4 regions of the Methylobacterium sp. 092160098-2 genome follow, and region 1 is predicted to be linked to each of the others. Evidence: predicted binding sites of a transcription regulator. Region 1 holds the regulator's gene; each other region holds the start of a gene.
The links. Region 1 encodes LexA, which represses DNA repair genes until DNA is damaged. Its sites were predicted from a motif close to TGTTCNNNNTGTGTTCNG; they were not measured.
Positions count from the first base shown of each region.

Region 2: a site for LexA is predicted at 1,884-1,901, ahead of PQI07_RS28240 (LexA family protein). Genes of this name have one in related genera too.
Region 3: a site for LexA is predicted at 1,185-1,202, ahead of dinB (DNA polymerase IV). Genes of this name have one in related genera too.
Region 4: a site for LexA is predicted at 2,968-2,985, ahead of recA (recombinase RecA). Genes of this name have one in related genera too.

Region 1 covers NZ_JAQPZJ010000001.1:4,555,106-4,559,949, forward strand. The annotation lists gene PQI07_RS21460 (ComEC/Rec2 family competence protein) at 1-1,766, shown strand, start outside; gene lexA (transcriptional repressor LexA) at 1,760-2,497, opposite strand; gene PQI07_RS21470 (hypothetical protein) at 2,748-3,194, shown strand; gene PQI07_RS21475 (hypothetical protein) at 3,213-3,428, opposite strand; gene PQI07_RS21480 (NRAMP family divalent metal transporter) at 3,509-4,750, shown strand; gene fae (formaldehyde-activating enzyme) at 4,813-4,844, shown strand, end outside.
Region 2 covers NZ_JAQPZJ010000002.1:598,244-603,087, forward strand. The annotation lists gene PQI07_RS28230 (EF-hand domain-containing protein) at 1-562, opposite strand, end outside; gene PQI07_RS28235 (Ros/MucR family transcriptional regulator) at 1,005-1,481, opposite strand; gene PQI07_RS28240 (LexA family protein) at 1,923-2,360, shown strand; gene PQI07_RS28245 (Y-family DNA polymerase) at 2,412-3,698, shown strand; gene PQI07_RS28250 (hypothetical protein) at 3,719-3,961, opposite strand; gene PQI07_RS28255 (hypothetical protein) at 4,097-4,279, opposite strand; gene PQI07_RS28260 (hypothetical protein) at 4,519-4,770, shown strand; gene PQI07_RS28265 (glycine-rich domain-containing protein) at 4,789-4,844, opposite strand, start outside.
Region 3 covers NZ_JAQPZJ010000001.1:4,965,065-4,969,908, forward strand. The annotation lists gene dinB (DNA polymerase IV) at 79-1,161, opposite strand; gene rimO (30S ribosomal protein S12 methylthiotransferase RimO) at 1,305-2,666, opposite strand; gene pabB (aminodeoxychorismate synthase component I) at 3,043-4,431, shown strand; gene PQI07_RS23515 (anthranilate synthase component II) at 4,428-4,844, shown strand, end outside.
Region 4 covers NZ_JAQPZJ010000001.1:4,324,157-4,329,000, reverse strand. The annotation lists gene rpsC (30S ribosomal protein S3) at 1-402, shown strand, start outside; gene rplP (50S ribosomal protein L16) at 414-827, shown strand; gene rpmC (50S ribosomal protein L29) at 840-1,055, shown strand; gene rpsQ (30S ribosomal protein S17) at 1,078-1,341, shown strand; gene recA (recombinase RecA) at 1,815-2,876, opposite strand; gene cckA (cell cycle histidine kinase CckA) at 3,203-4,844, opposite strand, start outside.

The DNA.
Region 1 (4,844 bases):
GGGACGTCGTCGCCGCCACCGCCCGGTTGTTGCCTCCCCCGGAGGCGGCCCGGCCCGGAGGCTACGATTTCGCCCGAGACGCCTACTTCCAGGGGATCGGCGCGGTGGGCTCCCTGGTCGGGGCGGTCACGATCCGGGCGCCGACCGAGCCGCCGCCCCTCCGCCTGCGGCTCGCCGCCACGCTCGACGCGGCCCGGAACGGGCTCACCCGCCGGATCGCGGAGGCCGCCGGCGGCCAGGCGGGCGCGGTGGCGGCGGCCCTGGTGACCGGCAAGCGCGGCCTCATCGGCCCGGCGACCAACGATGCGCTGCGCGCCGCCGGCATCTACCACGTTGTGTCGATCTCGGGCCTCCACATGGTGCTGGCCGCCGGCGTGGTGTTCTGGCTGGTGCGGGCGCTGCTCGCGCTGGTCCCCCATTGCGCGCTCCTCTGGCCGATCAAGAAGATCGCGGCCGGCTTCGCCATGGTCGGCGTCACCGCCTACTGCGCCTTTTCGGGCTGGGACATCGCCGCCGAGCGCTCGCTGATCATGACCCTGATCATGCTGGGCGCGATCCTGGTGGACCGGCCGGCCCTGTCGATGCGCAACCTCGCCCTCGCGGCGCTGATCGCCCTGGCCCGGGAGCCGGAGGGCCTGCTCGGCCCGAGCTTCCAGATGTCCTTCGGCGCCGTGGCCGGGCTGATCGCCTGCGCGCGGCTGATCGACGGGCGGCTGTTCGTGCGCCCCGGGGCGGGCCGGCTCGGTCGGCTCGTCGGCACCGGCCTCTCGGCGGTCACCGGGACCCTGGCCACGACCCTGGTGGCGCAGGTCGCGACCGCACCCTTCGCCACCTACCATTTCCAGACGATCCAGCCCTTCGGCCTCGTCGGCAACGCCCTGACCCTGCCGCTCGTCTCCCTCGTGGTGATGCCCTCCGCGGTGATCGGGATCCTCGCCTATCCCTTCGCCCTCGACCGCCCGATCTGGTGGCTGATGGGTCAGGCGGTGGGGGGCATGCTCGCCGTCTCCCAGTGGATCGCCAGGTTCGAGCGGGCCATCGTGGTCGTACCGGCCTTCGGCACCGCGGCGCTGTTCCTGCTGACCGCGGGCCTGCTGCTCGCGACGTTACCGGCCTCCCGCCTGCGCTGGCTCGCCGTGCCGCCGATCCTGCTCGGACTCGTCGTCGCGGCCCGACCCGACCGCTACGACCTCTATGTCGATCGGCAGGGTGCGGGGGCCGCGGTGCGGGGGCCGGACGGACGGCTCGCGGCCCTCGGCAGCCCGTCCGGCTTCGTTCTCGAACAATGGCTGAAGGCGGACGGCGATGGACGGGGAGCCGGGGCACTGATCGTCCGATCGGGCAGCGGCCGCTGTGACCGGCTCGGATGCACCGCGCGCCTGCCGGACGGACGGGCGGTCGCCCTGGTCCGGGACCGGCGGGCCTTCCCGGAGGATTGCGCCCGCGCCGCGGTGCTGATCACGGGTCTCGTGGCCCCACCGACCTGCACCGGCCCCCTGGTGATCGACCGGCGCGTCCTGGCCGCCCAGGGCGCCGTCGCCCTCAGGTCCGACGGCGACGGCTTCGTCGCCCGTCACGCCCGGGCCGATGGCCGCTCCGTGCCTTGGCGACCACGCTCGGGACACGGGTCGGGGCCGCCACAATTGGTCACCGCGCCCTCCGCGGAGGCCCGCGCCTCTGACGACGTGGCGACAACGCCTCCGGAAACCGATGCGTCGGGCGGGGACCTCGCCCCCGGCGACGCGCCGGCCGAGCCGCTTCAGTAGCGGCGGACGAGGCTGACGAGGCGGCCCTGGATCCGGACCCGGTCGGGCCCGAGGACGCGCGTCTCGTAGGCCGGGTTGGCGGCTTCCAGGGCGATCGAGGAGCCGCGGCGGCGCAGACGCTTGAGCGTCGCCTCCTCGTCGTCGATCAGCGCCACGATGATGTCGCCGGTATTGGCCGTGTCCTGCTTGCGGATCACCACGAGGTCGCCGTCGAGGATGCCGGCCTCGACCATCGAGTCGCCGCGCACCTCCAGGGCGTAGTGCTCGCCGCCGGCCACGAAATCCGGCGACAGGGTGATGGCATGGCTCTGGTTCTGGATCGCCGAGACCGGCGTACCGGCGGCGATCCGGCCCATCACCGGGATCGAAATGGCACGACCGGCGTCGTCGATCATCCGCGTGCTGGCCGGGGCCGGCGGATGCTTGGACTTGCCGCCCTCGACCACGCTCGGGGTGAAACGGCGCGGCTCGGCCGGGGCCGAAGATGGGGCCGAAGATGGGACCGTCTGGCTCAGGCTCTCGGGGATGCGGATCACCTCGATGGCGCGCGCCCGATTCGGCAGGCGCCGGAGGAAGCCGCGCTCCTCCAGGGCCGTGATCAGCCGGTGGATGCCGGATTTCGACTTGAGGTCGAGGGCGTCCTTCATCTCGTCGAAGGACGGCGGGACGCCGCATTCCTGCATCCGGCTCTGGATGAAACGCAGGAGGTCCAGCTGCTTGCGCGTGAGCATCGAAGGGGGACTCGCGGCTTGGCAGACCGCCCCGTGACGGTCTCTGAAACAAATCACGAACAGGTTAAACGTTCCGCAAGTGTTCCGCAAGGGCGGCACCGCTACGCTTGGCGCGTCGCTCCGCGCTCACGGGAGCAAGGTCGAGAAACGCATTGACGGCGCAAGCGGAGCCGTTTCAATGCACCGCGGCGCCCCGCCGGGAAGGCGGCGGATCCGGGCCGCGGGCTGGGACCCTCTTGGGATGACGAGGATGCGACGACCCGCAGCTCTGCTGCCCCTCGGCCTCGCCGCCCTCGGCCTCGCCGGCTGCACCACCGGGTTCTCCTACATCTCGCGGAACTACGTGGCGCTCACCCCCCAGGTGGTGACGATCGGCTGCAAGGAGCCCTACGAGGTCTACGACAACCGGCAGATGCGCCGGATGCTGATCGTCTCGAACGCCCTGCGCGAATATACCGGCTGCAACCTGAGCGAGGCCCGGATCGATCCGGAGCCGAACGCCACCCGGGTGAAGCGCTTCCGAACCGCCGCCCGGGCCTATCTCGACGAGACCGTGCGCGAGGATTGCCGGATCACCGGCGAGACCGTGTTCGATCCGCTGAAGACCGAGTTCGCCTACGCCTGCGACACGCCGATCGAGAAGCGCGGCACCGTGGTCCCCCGCCTGCCGGGCCGCAATCCCGGTCTCGCCCGCTGACCGACCGGCGGCGCGCCGTCAGGCGCCCGGCTTCGGGAAGGTCCGTTCCGCCGCGTCGCCGGCGGCGGCGAGCAGGGCGCGTGCGAAGGCCCGGGCTTCCGCCCGGTCGAGAACGATCGCGGCGGTGACCGGCGCGCCGCCGAGGTCGGCCAGGGCGAGTTCCAGGCGCACCCCGTCGGGCACGGCGGTCGCCTGCAGGCTCCAGCCGGAGCCCCGATCCGTGCTCTCCGCCATCACATGTCCCTCCCGCCTGCCCCGGGAAAACGCCGCAGGCGCCCGCCGGAACCGCCCGTGCGCGGGACTGTTCCCGAGCCGTGCCCAGCGCTTCCCTGCCTCGCCTGTCCGCTTACCTCAAGGCCGCAGGCCCGGGACTCGTGGTGATGCTGGCCGATACGGATGTCGGAAGCCTCATCACGGCGGCCCAGAGCGGGGCGCGCTGGGGCTATTCGCTCCTGCTCCTCCAGATCCTGCTGGTGCCGATCCTGTACGTCGTCCAGGAGCTGACGGTGCGGCTCGGGACCGCCACCGGACGCGGCCACGGCGCGCTGATCCGGGAGCGCTACGGGCCGGTCTGGGCCTGGATCTCGTACGGCGGCCTCGTGGTCGCCGGCATCGGCGCCATCGTCACGGAATTCTCCGGCATCGCCGGCATCGGGGACCTGTTCGGGGTGCCGCGGCTCGTGAGCCTCGGCCTGCCGGCCTGCCTGCTCCTGGGGCTCGTCTTCACCGAGAGCTACCGGCGCGTCGAGGTCGTGGCGATCGTGGTCGGCCTGTTCGAGCTGGTCTTCGTCGGGCTCGCCGTCGCGGCGCGGCCGAACCTGCCCGAGATCGTCGCCTCCTTCGGGCACATGCCGCTGGGCGACGGCCAGTTCCGGGTGCTGATCGCGGCCAATATCGGCGCGGTGATCATGCCGTGGATGATCTTCTACCAGCAGTCGGCGATCGTCGATAAGGGCCTGGGCTGGGAGCACGCGCGGCGCTCGCGGCTCGACACACTCGTGGGTGCGGTGGTGTCGCAATGCGTGATGGGCGCGATCCTCGTCGCCGCCGCCGCCACGATCGGCAAGGCCGGGCAGGGCAGCGCGAAGGGGCTGGAGACCGTCGGCGATCTCGCGGGCGCCTTCACGCCGGCCCTGGGGCCGTGGCTCGGGCAGGTGGTGTTCGGGGTGGGCATCATCGCGGCGGCCTTCGTGGCGCTCAACGTCGTGGCCCTGGCGCTGGCCTGGGGGTTCGGCGACGTGACCGGCCGGCCGCACTCCCTGGAGCAGTCGCCCCGGGAGGCTCCGGCCTTCTACGGCGCCTTCGCGCTCGCGGTCGCGGCCGGCGCGGTCGCCGTGCAGCTCGTGCCGGATCTCGTGGCGCTCAACATCGCCGTGGAGGTGATGAACGCGCTGCTCCTGCCCCTGGCGCTCGGCCTGCTGATCCTCCTCGCCACCCGGGCCCTGCCCGAGGGGCAGCGCGTGGCGGGCGTCTACAAGGGGGTGGTCTACGCGGTGTCGGGGATCACGATCGCGTTCGCGATGGTCGGCGTCCTGGACGGGGTGGGCCTGCTCTGACGCGATTGACGCGGGGCCTCCGATGATGTCTCCCGCGGGCTCCGATCAGGTGGAGTTCGAACATGCAAGAGATCTGGTTCCGCACGGGCGAGGC
Region 2 (4,844 bases), on a different contig from region 1:
GGAAGGTCTGGAGGGTCTCGGCCTTCGACACCGAGCCGCCTTCCGGAACCGCGTCGGGATCGCGCGCCTGGGCGGCCAGATAGGTCTCGACGTCCGTCCGCAGCGACGCGAGTTCCGACGCGTCCACGGTGCCGTCGAAGTTCGCATCCGTGGTGGACATGAATTCCGCGGCCGCCTCGCGCTCGTCTACCGGCATCGTCGCGAGCAGCGCCTGCATCTCCTGCGGGGTGACGACGTCGTCGTGGTCGACGTCGGCGCGGTCGTACAGGGCGAGCGTGCCCCGAGCCGCCGCCGGGAAATCGATGCCGCCCGCCTGCGGATCCGCCCCCGCGACGCGTATCATGACCGACCAGTCGTGCTCGAAGCCGGGGCGGACCTGCTCCTTGAAGGAGGCGAGCGCGGTCTCGAGTTCGGACCGGTCTACCACGCCGTCGTGGTTCGCATCCGCCATCACGAAGATCGCCGAGACCGTCGAAGTCAGCGGCTGCGGCTCAGGCATTGCGGCGGCCAGAGCCGGCGCCGCGACGAGACCCAGGAAGGAACCGATGAAGAGAGCGCGCATTTCGTATCTCCCGTTCCTTCGAGCTTAGGTTCATTCCTTCGCAGACGCAATTCGGGGGCGGATCCTTCGAGAAGCTTCGGGCGGGCCGGCGGCGAGCCGCTGGACGCGCCAACGACCGATCTGCCCGGCATGATCGCCGTATCAGCTCGAGACTTCGAACCCTTGCGGGAGCGGTGCGCGATCGGCAGCGATGTTCGGCTGCCGGACACGCACCGGCGCAACGATGCTCGGGGACTTCGGCAGGAAATCGGCCGATACGCGTCGTCGGACACGCTCGGCTCCCGAGTAGGCGCGCGGGCCTGCAGCCGGCCGCCATTCCGGACCGGCGGGAAGCCGGACATCCATGGTCCGGTCGCGGTCGGGTCGTCGAACGGGAGAAGGCCCGCGGACGGTGCTTCCGTCCACGGGCCTCCTCCCGTTCGTTTCCGTTCCGATCCGAAGGTCAGGCGGCCTTCTTGCGCGGAGCGGTCTTCTTCTCGACGGTCGCCTCCGCCTGGGTCTGCCTGGCACCCACCTGACCCAATCCGATCGCCTTCGCGAGCTCGGAGCGCTTCGCCGCGTAGCTCGGAGCGACCATCGGGTAGTCCTGCGGCAGACCGTACCGTTCGCGGTACTGCTGCGGGGTGACGCCGTGGCTGGTGAGATGGCGCTTGAGGGTCTTGTACGACTTGCCGTCGATGAAGCTGACGATGCCATCGTCCGAGATCGACTTGCGGATGGCGCCTGCGGTCGGCTTGGCCACCTCCTCAACCGCCGCGGCGGAGACCGACCCGGTGCCGAGACCGGCGACTGCGTTGTGGATGGAGGCGATCAAGGCGGGCAGTTCGGTCGAGGGAACCGAGTTGTTGGAGACGTACGCCGCGACAAGATTGGCGGCCGTCTCGATGAAGCGCGACGATTCCGAGTTCTGATTGATCATGTCTGAATACACTTTCGATAGTCAGGCGCCCGCCTAATTCCTGATGGGCAGATCGCGCCGCCGATGCGGTCTCAACATATGTTGGCCGCGAAGTAAAGTCTGGTTCCTTCGATCACAACCCGGCCATGCATCCTTAACCAAGCAGATTCGGCGGTCGCGCCCGCCACGAATACGGTCAAGCTAGTTCGAGGAGGGCCCTCCAGGCCATTCCGGAATTCATCCACTTCGAAGTCGCGCGTCGCGCGATCCCGCCACGGGCGGGGCTTGAAGCCGCACTCCGGGCTACGGCGTCGTCCACAGCCATCCACAAGCGCCCGACGCCTCTAACCATCGGTCGCGACACTCCTTTTTCGATGCAGTCGCAACGTCGCCGAATCCGGCTTGCCCGAACGACCTCCTCCATGTTCTTGTTTCGTTCCCGAAGCGCCGATCGGAGGCCCCATGCTGCAAGTCGCCCGTCCAACCGGTCTTCAGGTTCCGCTGCCGATCCTGGCCAGGGCGGTGAAGGCTGGATTCCCCTCCCCTGCGGACGACTTCATCGAGCAGGAGATCGATCTCCAGCGCCTTCTGATACCCAACCGTCCGTCCACGTTTCTGGTGCGCGTGGCCGGCGACTCCATGGTGCTGGCGCGCCTCTTCGACGGGGATATTGCGGTCGTTGACCGGTCCATCGAGCCCGCCGACGGGGACGTGGTGGTCGTCGACATCGACGGGGAACGCAGCTTCAAGGTCTGGTCGCGAAGGCACCAGCGCGTGCGCCTGTCCTTCGCGAATCCGCGGTTTCCGGAGTTCGATCTCCCGCCCGGCGCCATCGTCGAGGTCTGGGGCGTGGTCTCCGGCTCCATCAACCCGCGCCGTCGCGCCTCGGCCGTCCGGTAGGACCGTGTCCGACCGCCCGCGCGGGGCATCCGCCACGGGAGGCGCGGCCTCGTGACCGCCGCGCCCCGATCCTTCGCCCTGAGCGACGGCAACAGCTTCTACTGCTCCTGCGAGCGTGTCTTCGATCCCCGGCTCGCTCGCGTGCCGGTCATCGTCCTCTCGAACAACGACGGATGCGCGATCGCCAGGACGCAGGAGGCGAAGGACCTGGGCATCCGCATGGGCGAGCCCTGGTTCAAGATCCGCCAGCTCTGCCGGAACCAGGGCGTGCGGGTCTACTCCTCGAACTACGCCCTCTACGGAGACATGTCCGCCCGGGTGAACGAGGTCTACCGGCGCTTCTCGCCCCGCATCGAGATCTACTCGATCGACGAGAGCTTCGTGGACCTGTCGGACGTGCGGGAGTCGGAGCGTTCCGAGCTCGCGCGGGACATGCGGGAGACCGTGCGCCGCTGGACCGGAATACCGACCTGCGTCGGCATCGGGCCGACCAGGACCCTGTCGAAGCTCGCCAACCACATCGCGAAGAAGCACCCGGAACTCGGCGGCGTCTGCGATCTCACGGACGAGGACGAGCGGGCGGCCTGGATGGTGCGGATCCCGCTGCAGGACATCTGGGGCGTCGGACCGGCGACCGCGAGGAAGCTCGAGGAGATCGGTTGCGACAGCGTCGCCGACGTGCGGGATCTGGATCCGCGCTCGGTGCGCAAGCGGCTGACCGTCGTCGGCGAGCGCCTCGTGTACGAGCTGCGCGGCATCGCCTGCCTCGATCTCGAGACCGTGGCGCCGACGCGCAAGGGATGCGCGGTCACGCGTTCCTTCTCGGACCGCGTCGAGGACCTCGACACCATGCTTCAGGCGGTCGCGACCCACGCCACGCGGCTCGGGGAGAAGCTGCGCGCCGGCGGCCTGGGGACCGATCATCTCACGGTCTTCTTCCACACCTCGGAACACGATCGGGACCGCCCCCAGCGGTCGGTGTCGACCGTCGTCACGCTGCCGGAGGCCTCGAACGACAGCCTCGTCCTGGTCAAGGCGGCCTCGTTCGGCGTGCGGCGGGCGTGGAGGGACGGGTACCGATGGTCGAAGTCCGGCATCATCACCACCGACCTCCTGCCTCTGGGAACGTCCCAGCGCGCGCTGATCGGCGACTTCGACCGCGAGCGCGGTGGCGCGCTCATGGAAGCCATGGACGCATGCAACCGGCGCTTCGGGCGGGGCACAGTGGTCCCGGCCTCCGCAGGGTTGGAGAAGGAACGCTCCTGGTCGACGAAGTTTGAGATGCGCTCGCCGCGCTACACGACGAGGCTCGACGAGTTGCCGGTGGTCCGGGCGTGACCCGACGCGGCCGGAGCCGCTCAGTCGGGGATCCTGGCCTTCCTCGGCGGCAGCACCAGGAGCGACACCTCCGGACAGTCCGCCGTCGCCGGCGTCAGCGTGCGACGACCGAACGGGATCACGTTCCCGGACCGCTCCGGGAACGTGGAGGCGGCGGGGGCCGCCGACACCTTCGGAGCCGATCCGCCGGTGGCGATCCGCATCTTCGTGTAGGGCGAGTAGCGCCTGCGCTCCAGCCACGCGGGGAAACGGACCTTTTTCATCACGCCCTCGGCGGCTCTCCGATCGGAACCGAACGCAGACATGGAAACGGCCTTCCAGGCCGGAGGGGAATGACAGTGCGTCCCAAAGAGTTGCGTAGGCGTCCAAGATCGGCTCCGCCTCCCCCGAAACCGGACTCACTCGGCCTTGGCCGCCTCCCTGGCGAGCCGCTGCGCCCGAAGGCGCGCCGTTCTCTCGTCGCGCGCGCGCCGTTCGCGTTCGACGTCGGCCCAGACCGCGGCGGCCGCTTCGCTCCGTTCGGCCTCGCGGGCCGCCTTGGTCTCGGCCCGGCCGACCGCGCCGCTGTCCCGGTGATCCACTTCCACCTCCGTGAGGAAATCGGCGGGATACTTAGCGCAGCCGTGGACCGCGACACCCCTCCGGAGAGATCGCCGGCGGGTGTCGGGTGCGCTCTGAAGGAACCAATTGTCGCTCCGACGGGAGGCGCGCCTTGCCAACGCACGTCCTGCACCCCATCGAAACGTCGAGCGAAGAAGTCGCGTGACGCGGGCGCTGTATCGTCGACCGCCCGTGCAACGAGAACCGCGAGGAGAAGGTGATGGCCAACAAGACGACGTACATCGTCCAGGCGTTCGAATTGAAGCGGAAGCGGCTTGTGCCCGGCGACCGCCAGCCGGCGACCACGGATCATGGAGCCAGAAAGCGCGCCGAGGCCGTGGCCGGCCGCAAACCGGGCGCCGCCGCCCTCAAGGTGGTCGCCGACGACGAGACGGGCGAGCTCGAGAGCATCGAGGTTCTCGCGAAGTTTGGCGAGGTTCCGGACGACTTCGAGGAGAGCTTGGCCGCATGAAGGCATAAAAAAAGGGCCTCAGCCCCCACCGCATCCACCCCCGCCGCATCCGCTTCCGCAGGAGGCGCCTCCGC
Region 3 (4,844 bases), 410 kb from region 1:
CGCGTCGCATCAGCGCGGGCCGCGCGACGGCGCTCCGCGACAGGGCCCCGCGACAGGGCCCCGCGACGGGGCGCCTCGTCAGAGCGCCAGCCCGAGCTGGAGCGGCGCCTCGGGCGCGTCCTGCGCGAAGCCCGACAGCGACACCCCGATCAGCCGCGCGCTGCGCCGCAGGGGGAACAGGCCGGCGAGCAGGTCGAGGCCGATCCGCTCCAGATTGGCCCGGTCGGCCACGGGAACGGTGAGCGATTTCGCCCGGGTAACCTGGGCGAAATCCGAGAACTTCAGTTTCAGGGTCACGGTCCGGGCGCGCATCCCCTTGGCCTCGGCCCCCGCCCAGACCTTGTCGAACAGCGGCGCCAGCCGGGCGGCCAGGACCTCGAAGGCCGCCGTATCCTCCGAGAAGGTGGTCTCCGCCCCGATCGATTTGCGCACCCGGTGGGCGCGGACCGGCCGCTCGTCGATCCCCCGGGCGACCGCGTGGTAATAGGCGCCCGCGGAGCCGAAGGTCTCGCGCAGGCGCTCCGGCGTCCAGGCGCGGAGATCCGCCCCGGTCTCGATCCCGAGCCGCTTCATCTTCGCCTCGGTGACCGGACCGACGCCGTGGAACCGGCCGATCGGCAGTTCGGCCACGAAGTCCGGCCCCATGGCGGGGGTGATGACGAACAGGGCGTTCGGCTTCCTGTGGTCGGACGCCACCTTGGCGAGGAACTTGTTGTACGAGACCCCGGCCGAGGCCACGAGCCCGGTGCGCTCCAGGATCTCGGCCCGGATCGCCTTCGCCACGGCCGTCGCCGTCGGCAGGCCCAGGAGGTTCTCGGTGACATCCAGATAGGCCTCGTCGAGGGCCACCGGCTCGATGAGCGGCGTGTGCCGGGCGAAGACCGCGCGGATCTCCTCCGAGACCGCCCGGTAGACCTCGAAGCGCGGCTTCACGAACAGCAGGTCCGGGCAGAGCCGCCGGGCCGTGGCCGACGGCATGGCCGAGCGCACGCCGAACTTGCGCGCCTCGTAGCTCGCCGCCGCCACGACGCCCCGCTCCCGCGAGCCGCCCACCGCCAGGGGCTTGCCGCGCAGGGACGGGTCGTCGCGCTGCTCCACGGAGGCGTAGAACGCGTCCATGTCGATGTGGATGATCTTGCGGAGCGCGACCTCCGGATCCATCGCCGCCTCGGAGATCCGCGGTGAGTTCCTGCTCTGTTCCAAAGACCGCGGTGGGCCGGCGGGGTCAAGCCGCGTCGGAGAGGGCTTCAACAGGAGTCCGGCCCGCGCCCGTCATCGCGAGCGCAGCGAAGACGGGAATAGCCTTACGCCACGCTGCCGTAGAGGTCGTAGGCCTCGGCCCGGTCGATCTTCACGGTGACGATGTCGCCGACCCGCACCGGGCGCCGGAAGGCGGCGTGGACGGTGCCGTCGATCTCCGGCGCGTCGGCCTTGGACCGGCCCCGGGCGACCCCGCCCTCGACGGCATCGACGATGATCGGCAGCCGCTTGCCGACCTTGGCGCGCTGCAGCCGCAGCGCGATGCCGTTCTGCGTCTCCATGAACCGGCGCTTGCGCTCGGCCTTCACCGCCGGCGGCACGAGGTCGCCGAGCGCGTTGGCGGTGGCGCCCGCCACCGGCTCGTACTCGAAGCAGCCGACCCGATCGAGCTTGGCCTCCTGCAGCCAGGCCAGCAGCTCCTCGAACTCGGCCTCGGTCTCGCCGGGGAAGCCGACGATGAAGGTCGAGCGGATCGCGAGGTCCGGGCAGGTCTGCCGCCAGTTCCGGATCCGGTCGAGCTGGCGCTCTTGGTTGCCTGGCCGGCGCATGCGCTTGAGCACCGAGGGGCTCGCGTGCTGGAGCGGCATGTCGAGGTAGGGAAGCACCTTGCCCTCGGCCATCAGCGGGATGACCTCGTCCACGTGCGGGTAGGGGTAGACGTAGTGGAGCCGCACCCAGGCCCCGAGCTCGCCGAGCTCCTTGGTCAGGTCGTAGAACTTGGCCCGGACCTGCCGGTCGCGCCACGGGCTCTCGGCGTAGCGGATGTCGACGCCGTAGGCGCTGGTGTCCTGCGAGACGACGAGCAGCTCCTTCACGCCGGCCTTCACCAGCTTCTCGGCCTCGCGCAGCACGTCGGCGGCGGGGCGGCTCACGAGATTCCCGCGCAGGGACGGGATGATGCAGAAGCTGCAGCGGTTGCTGCACCCCTCCGAGATCTTCAGGTAGGCGTAGTGGCGCGGGGTGAGCTTGATCCCCTGCGGCGGCACGAGGTCGAGGAACGGGTCGTGGGCCGGCGGCACCGCCTCGTGGACGGCGGCCACCACCGACTCGTAGGCCTGCGGCCCGGTCACCGCCAGGAGATCCGGATACTTCTCGCGGATCTCCTCCGGCTGCGCGCCCATGCAGCCGGTGACGATCACCCGGCCGTTCTCCGCCATGGCCTCGCCGATGGCCGAGAGCGACTCCGCCTTGGCCGAATCGAGGAAGCCGCAGGTGTTGACGATCACCACGTCGGCGCCGTCGTGCCGGCGGGCCAGCTCGTAGCCCTCGGCGCGCAGGTGGGTGAGGATCCGCTCGGAATCGACCAGCGCCTTCGGGCAGCCCAGCGACACGAACGAGATCTTGGGGGCCGTGATTTTGGATTCGGCTCCGGGAGCGGGGCCGCGGGGAGCAGGCGTGGCGGTCATGGCATTCGGGTCGGACAGGCCCGGCGCGGGCAACCAAGGATCGGTCGCCCGAAGCGCGAGGACGGGAATTCGGGATCGCGGTTCCTATACAAGCTCCCGCGCCGCCGCGCGAGACCGGCCGCCGCAGGGGTGACCGGACCGGCGCGCGCCGCTGACGCAGAACCGGAAACCTGGCTGTTTGACCAGGACTTTGCGCGCCTGCCCTGACATCCCACATGAAGCCGCGGGGACGCGGTCTGCGTCGGAAGCACGCCCTGTCTGCCCCCCGGGGCGGTCCCTGCGTGCAACTGCCGCTTCCCCCGCGGCATCGCCTGTGCGACGGCAGCGTGACAGGATCTGCCCCGCCCTCGCCCAGGACAACAGCCCGAACCCGGTCATGTGGACCCGAGAGATCCCCTTCATCGATCCCGTCGCGGCGGCGGCCCGGCTGCGCGCCCTGCCCGGGCTCGCCTTCCTCGACAGTGCCATGCGGCACGACTCCCTGGGTCGCCATTCGATCGTGGCCGCCGAGCCGTTCGCACGCTTCCGCTACCGCGACGGGCGGGCGACCCTCGACGGAAATCCGGTGCCGGGCGGTCCCTTCGCGGCTCTGCGGGCGTGCCTCGCGCCGTACCGGATCGAACCGGACGCCGAAGAACCCTTCCCCGGCGGGGCGATCGGCTATCTGGCCTATGACCTCGGGGCATCGCTGGAACGGGTGGCGCCGCCGGCCCGGCGGGCGGGGCTCACCGACGACATCGCCCTGAACTTCTACGACACGGCCCTGGTGATCGATCACGCCGCGGGCACTTGCCGGCTCGTCGCCACGGGGTTCCCGGAGACCGCACCGGCCCAGCGGCAGGCCCGCGCGGAGGCGCGGCTCGCCCGATTCGCCGACCGGCTCGGCGGCGCGGAGATCCCGAGCGCGGCCGCCGCCGGAGCGCCGGAGCCGCTCACATGGCGCTCGAACTTCGACCGACAAACCTATGAAGAGGCTGTCGAAAAGGTCCGCGCCTACATCCGGGCGGGCGACATCTACCAAGCCAACATCGCCCAGCGTTTCACCGCCGATCTCCCGGCCGGCTTCGATCCGTTCGCCCTCTACCGGCGGCTGCGCGCCACCAACCCGGCGACCTTCGGCGCCTATCTGGAGTTGGAGGGCCTGACCGTCGCCTCGTCCTCGCCCGAGCGGTTCATCCGCCTCGACGGCCGTCACGTGGAGACCCGGCCGATCAAGGGCACCGCCCGCCGCGCGGATAACCCCTCGGACGACCCGGCGGCCGACCGGGCGGCGGCCGAGGCGCTCCAGGCCAGCGTGAAGGAGCGGGCCGAGAACGTCATGATCGTCGACCTGCTGCGCAACGATCTGTCCCGGGTCTGCGCGCCGGGCAGCGTCGCCGTGCCGACGCTCTGCGGCCTGGAGACCTACGCCAACGTCCACCATCTGGTGTCGGTGGTGACCGGAGAGCTCCGCGACGGGCTCGACGCCCTCGACCTCCTGGAAGGGACCTTCCCGGGGGGCTCGATCACCGGCGCCCCGAAGATCCGCGCCATGGACATCATCACCGAGATCGAGGGCGACGCCCGGGAACTCTATTGCGGCGCCATCGGCCGGATCGGCTTCGACGGGGCGCTCGATACCGCGATCGCGATCCGCACGGTGTTCATGGACGACCGACAGGCGGTCCTGCAGGCCGGGGGCGGGGTGACCCTGCTGTCGGAGCCCGGCCCGGAATACGACGAGACCCTCGCCAAGGCCGCCCGCGTCTTCGAGGCCTTCGCATGATCCTCGTCCTCGACAACTACGATTCCTTCGTCTTCAACGTCGTCCGCTACCTGGAGGAGCTGGGCGAGGAGGTCCGGGTCGTGCGCAACGACGCCCTGGACGTCGCCGGCATCCGGGCGCTGGCCCCCGAGGCCCTGGTGGTCTCGCCCGGCCCCTGCACCCCGGCGGAGGCCGGCATCTCCCTGCCGGCGATCCGGGAGCTGTCGGGGGCGGTGCCGATCCTCGGCGTCTGCCTCGGCCACCAGGCGATCGGCGCGGCCTTCGGCGGCACGGTGGCGCGGGCGCAGCGGCCCCTGCACGGGCAGATGACGCCGATCGCCCATACGGGCGAGCGGCTGTTTTCCGGGCTGCCGGCGCCGATGCCGGTGGGGCGCTACCACTCGCTCGTGGTGACCCCCGGCCCCGAGATGGAG
Region 4 (4,844 bases), 230 kb from region 1:
GTGGCCGACTCGATCGCCCAGCAGCTCGAGCGCCGCGTCGCCTTCCGGCGCGCCATGAAGCGGGCCGTTCAGTCGGCCATGCGTCTGGGCGCCGAGGGCATCCGGATCAACTGCTCGGGTCGTCTCGGCGGCGCCGAGATCGCCCGCCAGGAATGGTACCGCGAGGGCCGGGTCCCGCTGCACACGCTGCGTGCGGACGTGGATTATGGCACGGCCACGGCGTTCACGACCTACGGCACCTGCGGCATCAAGGTGTGGGTGTTCAAGGGCGAGATCCTTGAGCACGATCCGATGGCTCAGGATAAGAAGGCCCAGGAAGAGGGCGGCCGCTCCGGCGGACGCCGTGAGCGCGATGGCGAGGGCGGCCGCGAGCGCGGACGCCGCGAGCGCGAGCACGCGTAAGGTAGGAAGCCATGCTGCAACCGAAAAAGACCCGCTTCCGCAAGCAGTTCAAGGGCCGCATCCACGGTGCGGCCAAGGGCGGCTTCGAGCTGAACTTCGGCCAGTTCGGCCTGAAGGCGGTGGAGCCCGAGCGCATCACCGCCCGCCAGATCGAGGCGGCCCGCCGCGCGATCACCCGCGAGATGAAGCGCCAGGGCCGCGTCTGGATCCGGGTGTTCCCGGACGTGCCGGTCTCGTCGAAGCCGACCGAGGTCCGCATGGGCTCCGGTAAGGGCGCCCCGGACTATTGGGCGGCCCGGGTCCATCCCGGCCGGATCATGTTCGAGGTCGACGGCGTTGCCGAGAACATCGCCAAGGAGGCGCTCCGCCTCGGCGCCGCGAAGCTTCCGATCCGCACGCGGGTCGTCCAGCGCATCGCCGACTGAACGGAGGATATCGTGAAGTCGACCCAGAGAGTGTCTGATCTCAAGGCCCTGTCGCCGGATCAGCTGAATGACGAGTTGATCAACCTCAAGAAGGAGCAGTTCAACCTGCGCTTCCAGGGGGCCACCGGCCAGCTCGAGAACGTCGCCCGCGTCCGTGAGGTCCGTCGCGACATCGCCCGTGTCCGGACGCTGCAGCGCGCGAAGACGCTGCAGGCGGCCAAGAGCTGATACGGGCCGCTAGGAGAACACCATGCCGAAGCGCATCCTGCAGGGCACCGTCGTTAGCGACAAGGGTGAGAAGACCATCGTGGTCAAGGTGGAGCGCCGCTTCACCCACCCGGTGATGAAGAAGACCGTCCGCCGCTCGAAGAACTACCACGCGCACGACGAGGCGAATGTCGCCAAGGTCGGGCAGACGGTGTTCATCGAGGAGTGCCGTCCCTTCTCGAAGACCAAGACCTGGAAGCTGGTCGAGGGCGACGCCGCCCAGGCCGAGGCCGGCGAGGCCGCCTGATCCTGGGATCCCGGCGGCTGCGGTCTCCGCATCCGCCTGATCCCGGCCCGCGACGCTGCGGGATGGCCCCCGAGACGGGTCCATTCCTGGGTCGCGGCATGACCGGTTCGACGAACGCCCGGACGCAATTCGACTCGTAAGAGCCGGATTCGTGCCGGGCTTCGTCGTTTCGGCATCCTGCGATCTGAATGCGTGTGCAGGCGCCGACGTGAAGCGCGGAGGTCTCTGTCGGGACCGCCACTCGCCGCGGTGGCGTCGCATACGGGTTGGGGGCGTGCCTGTTTGGTGGTGCCCCAACTCTGCGTCGAGGATCTCTGAGGCCGCGGCCGAGTCTGGACGTCCGCTTCTTTCGTATTCCGCTATCGATCGGTGCCTTGGGCCCAAAACAAAACCCCATGGCGATCCTGCGATCGCCATGGGGCTCGGTCTCAAGGGATCGGGCGCCGGACTTGGTCCACCGCCCGGTCTTCGGATCAGGCTTCGCCCTCGTCGAGATCGTCGGCGGTCGGGGTCGCGTTTTCCAGGATCTTCTCGGCGACCAAGCCGGAATTCTGCCGGATTGAGCCCTCGATCTCGGCGGCGATCTTCGGGTTGTCGCGCAGGAAGCCCTTCGCGTTCTCGCGGCCCTGGCCGAGGCGCTGGCTGTTATACGAGAACCACGCGCCTGACTTCTCGACGATGCCGGCCTTCACGCCGAGGTCGATCAGCTCGCCGACCTTCGACACGCCCTCGCCGAACATGATGTCGAACTCGACCTGCTTGAACGGCGGCGCGACCTTGTTCTTCACCACCTTGACGCGGACCTGGTTGCCGATCGCCTCGTCGCGATCCTTCAGGGTCGAGATGCGGCGGATGTCGAGGCGCACCGAGGCGTAGAACTTCAGGGCGTTGCCGCCCGTGGTGGTCTCGGGGCTGCCGTACATCACGCCGATCTTCATCCGGATCTGGTTGATGAAGATGACCATGCAGTTCGAGCGTGAGATCGAGCCGGTCAACTTGCGCAGGGCCTGGCTCATCAAACGGGCCTGAAGGCCCGGCTGGCTCTCGCCCATCTCGCCCTCGATCTCGGCGCGCGGGGTCAGCGCGGCCACCGAGTCGACCACCAGCACGTCGATGGCGCCGGAGCGCACCAGCGTGTCGGTGATCTCCAGGGCCTGCTCGCCCGTATCGGGCTGCGAGATCAGCAGGTCGTCGAGGTTGACGCCGAGCTTGCGGGCATAGACCGGATCGAGGGCGTGCTCGGCATCCACGAAGGCGCAGACGCCGCCCTTCTTCTGGGCCTCGGCGATGGTGTGGAGCGCCAGCGTCGTCTTGCCGGACGATTCGGGGCCGTAGATCTCGATCACCCGGCCGCGCGGGAGGCCGCCGACGCCGAGGGCGATGTCGAGGCCCAGCGATCCGGTCGAGACGGTCTCGACCTCCTGAACCTTGTCGTTCTTGCCGAGCCGCATGATCGAGCCCTTGCCGAAGGCGCGCTCGATCTGAGCCAGGGCGGCGTCAATGGCCTTGGACTTGTCCTTGTCCACGGGGGGCATGTCGACCACTTTCAATGCGGGCTGGGCCATCTGGCGGGCTCCTTATGAAGGGGTTGGACGCAGTTCACAACGCGCGTCCCCACCGCCTTCATGTACCTGTTTTGTTCTATTTCGACAAGGGCGGTACCGTGGGTTGTGCATAGCCTGCCGGCGCCACCGATGCGGTTCAGGGCGAACCGCGGCCTCCGGCGCACCGATCCGTCGGGGGCATGCCCGGGATCCGGTGCCGCACTCCGTTCAGGGTCTGAACACGGTGGGCGGCACCGGATGCCGGATTTCGCAGGGAAGGGCCGGGACGCTGCCATCGACGACGCCATCGACGCCGTTCAATCGGCCATCGTCTTCTTCACGGTCTCGACGAGCTGCTTCAGACTGAAGGGCTTCGGCAGGAAGTTGAAGGTCTCCCCCTCCGGCAGGTTCTTGCGGAAGGCGTCCTCGGCGTAGCCGGAGACGAAGATCACCTTCAGGTCGGGCTGATGCTTGCGCACCTCTCGCAGCAGGGTCGGGCCGTCCATCTCGGGCATGACGACGTCGGAGACGACGAGGTCGATCGGCTGGGTGCCCTCGCGGACGATCGCCAGGGCCTCGAGGCCGGAGGCCGCCTCCAGGACCGTGTAGCCGCGGGCCGAGAGGGCGCGACTGTTGACCGCCCGGACGGGATCCTCGTCCTCCACGAGCAGGATGGTGCCCTGCCCCGTATGATCCGCGGCGGGCTTGCGCGGCGCCGGCTTGTCGGCCGTGGCCGGAGCCGGTGCACTCCGCGGCGCGCCGGCATCGCCCGGCTCGGCAGCCGGCCGCGGCGACCCGGAGACCGGCGCGAGCGGCTCCGCGCGCGGGAGCGCCGGCACCGCAGTCGGGGCCGGAACCTCCTCCGGTTCGGCCACGGGCACATGCCGCGGCAGGTAGATGCGGAAGGCGGTCCCCTCCCCGATCGTCGACTGCACGTCGATGGTGCCGCCCGATTGCTTGACGATGCCGAACACCGTCGACAGGCCGAGTCCGGTGCCCTTGCCGATCTCCTTGGTGGTGAAGAACGGCTCGAAGATCTTCTCCATCAGCTCGGGGGGGATGCCCTGGCCGGTGTCGCGCACCTCGATCAGCACGTGGTCGCCGGCCGGCGCCCCGCCGCGTCCCTCCGCATCGGAGGCCGCCCCCGGATCCAAGACGTTCTCCGTCCGGATCATCAGCTTGCCGCCCTCCGGCATGGCGTCGCGGGCGTTGACCGCGAGATTGACGATCACCTGCTCGAACTGGTTGACGTCGGCCTTCACGGGCCAGACCTCGCGGCCGTGCTTCAGCTCCAGGGCGACCCGCTCGCCGAGCAGGCGCTTGAGCAGGAGGGTGAGTTCGGAGAGCGCTTCTCCGACATTCATCACCTCCGGACGCAGGGTCTGCCTCCGGGAGAACGCCAGGAGCTGGCGGACGAGGCCCGCCGCCCGGTTGGCGTTCTGCTTGATCTGCATGATGTCCTGGAAGGCCGGGTCGGTCGGCCGATGGCTCGCCAGCAGCAGGTCCGAGTACCCGATGATCGCCTGCAGCACGTTGTTGAAGTCGTGCGCGATGCCGCCCGCGAGCTGGCCGACCGCGTTCATCTTCTGGGCCTGGGCGACCTGCTGCTCCAGTTGCCGCTGCGCCGTCGTGTCGAGGGCGTACAGGATCACCCGCTCGGCCTCGTCGGTCTGCTGCCCCGGATCGCCGCCGTCGGCGGGGCTGAGCCAGACCCGGGCCGAGCGGCCGCCGGGCCCGGTCAGCTGGACCTCGATGGGTTCCGGATCGGTCCGACCGCTCGCCGCCCGGGCGAGCCCGGCTTCCAGGGCGGTCCGGTCGGCCACGGAATCGGCGACGTTCGGCTCGACCCGGGTCGCGCCGTCACCGTCGAAGGCGCCGTCATCGGCCTGGCGCGGCACCGTGCCGAACAGCCGGGTGAACGAGGCGTTGGCCCGGGCGATGCAGCCGGTCCGGTCGAGG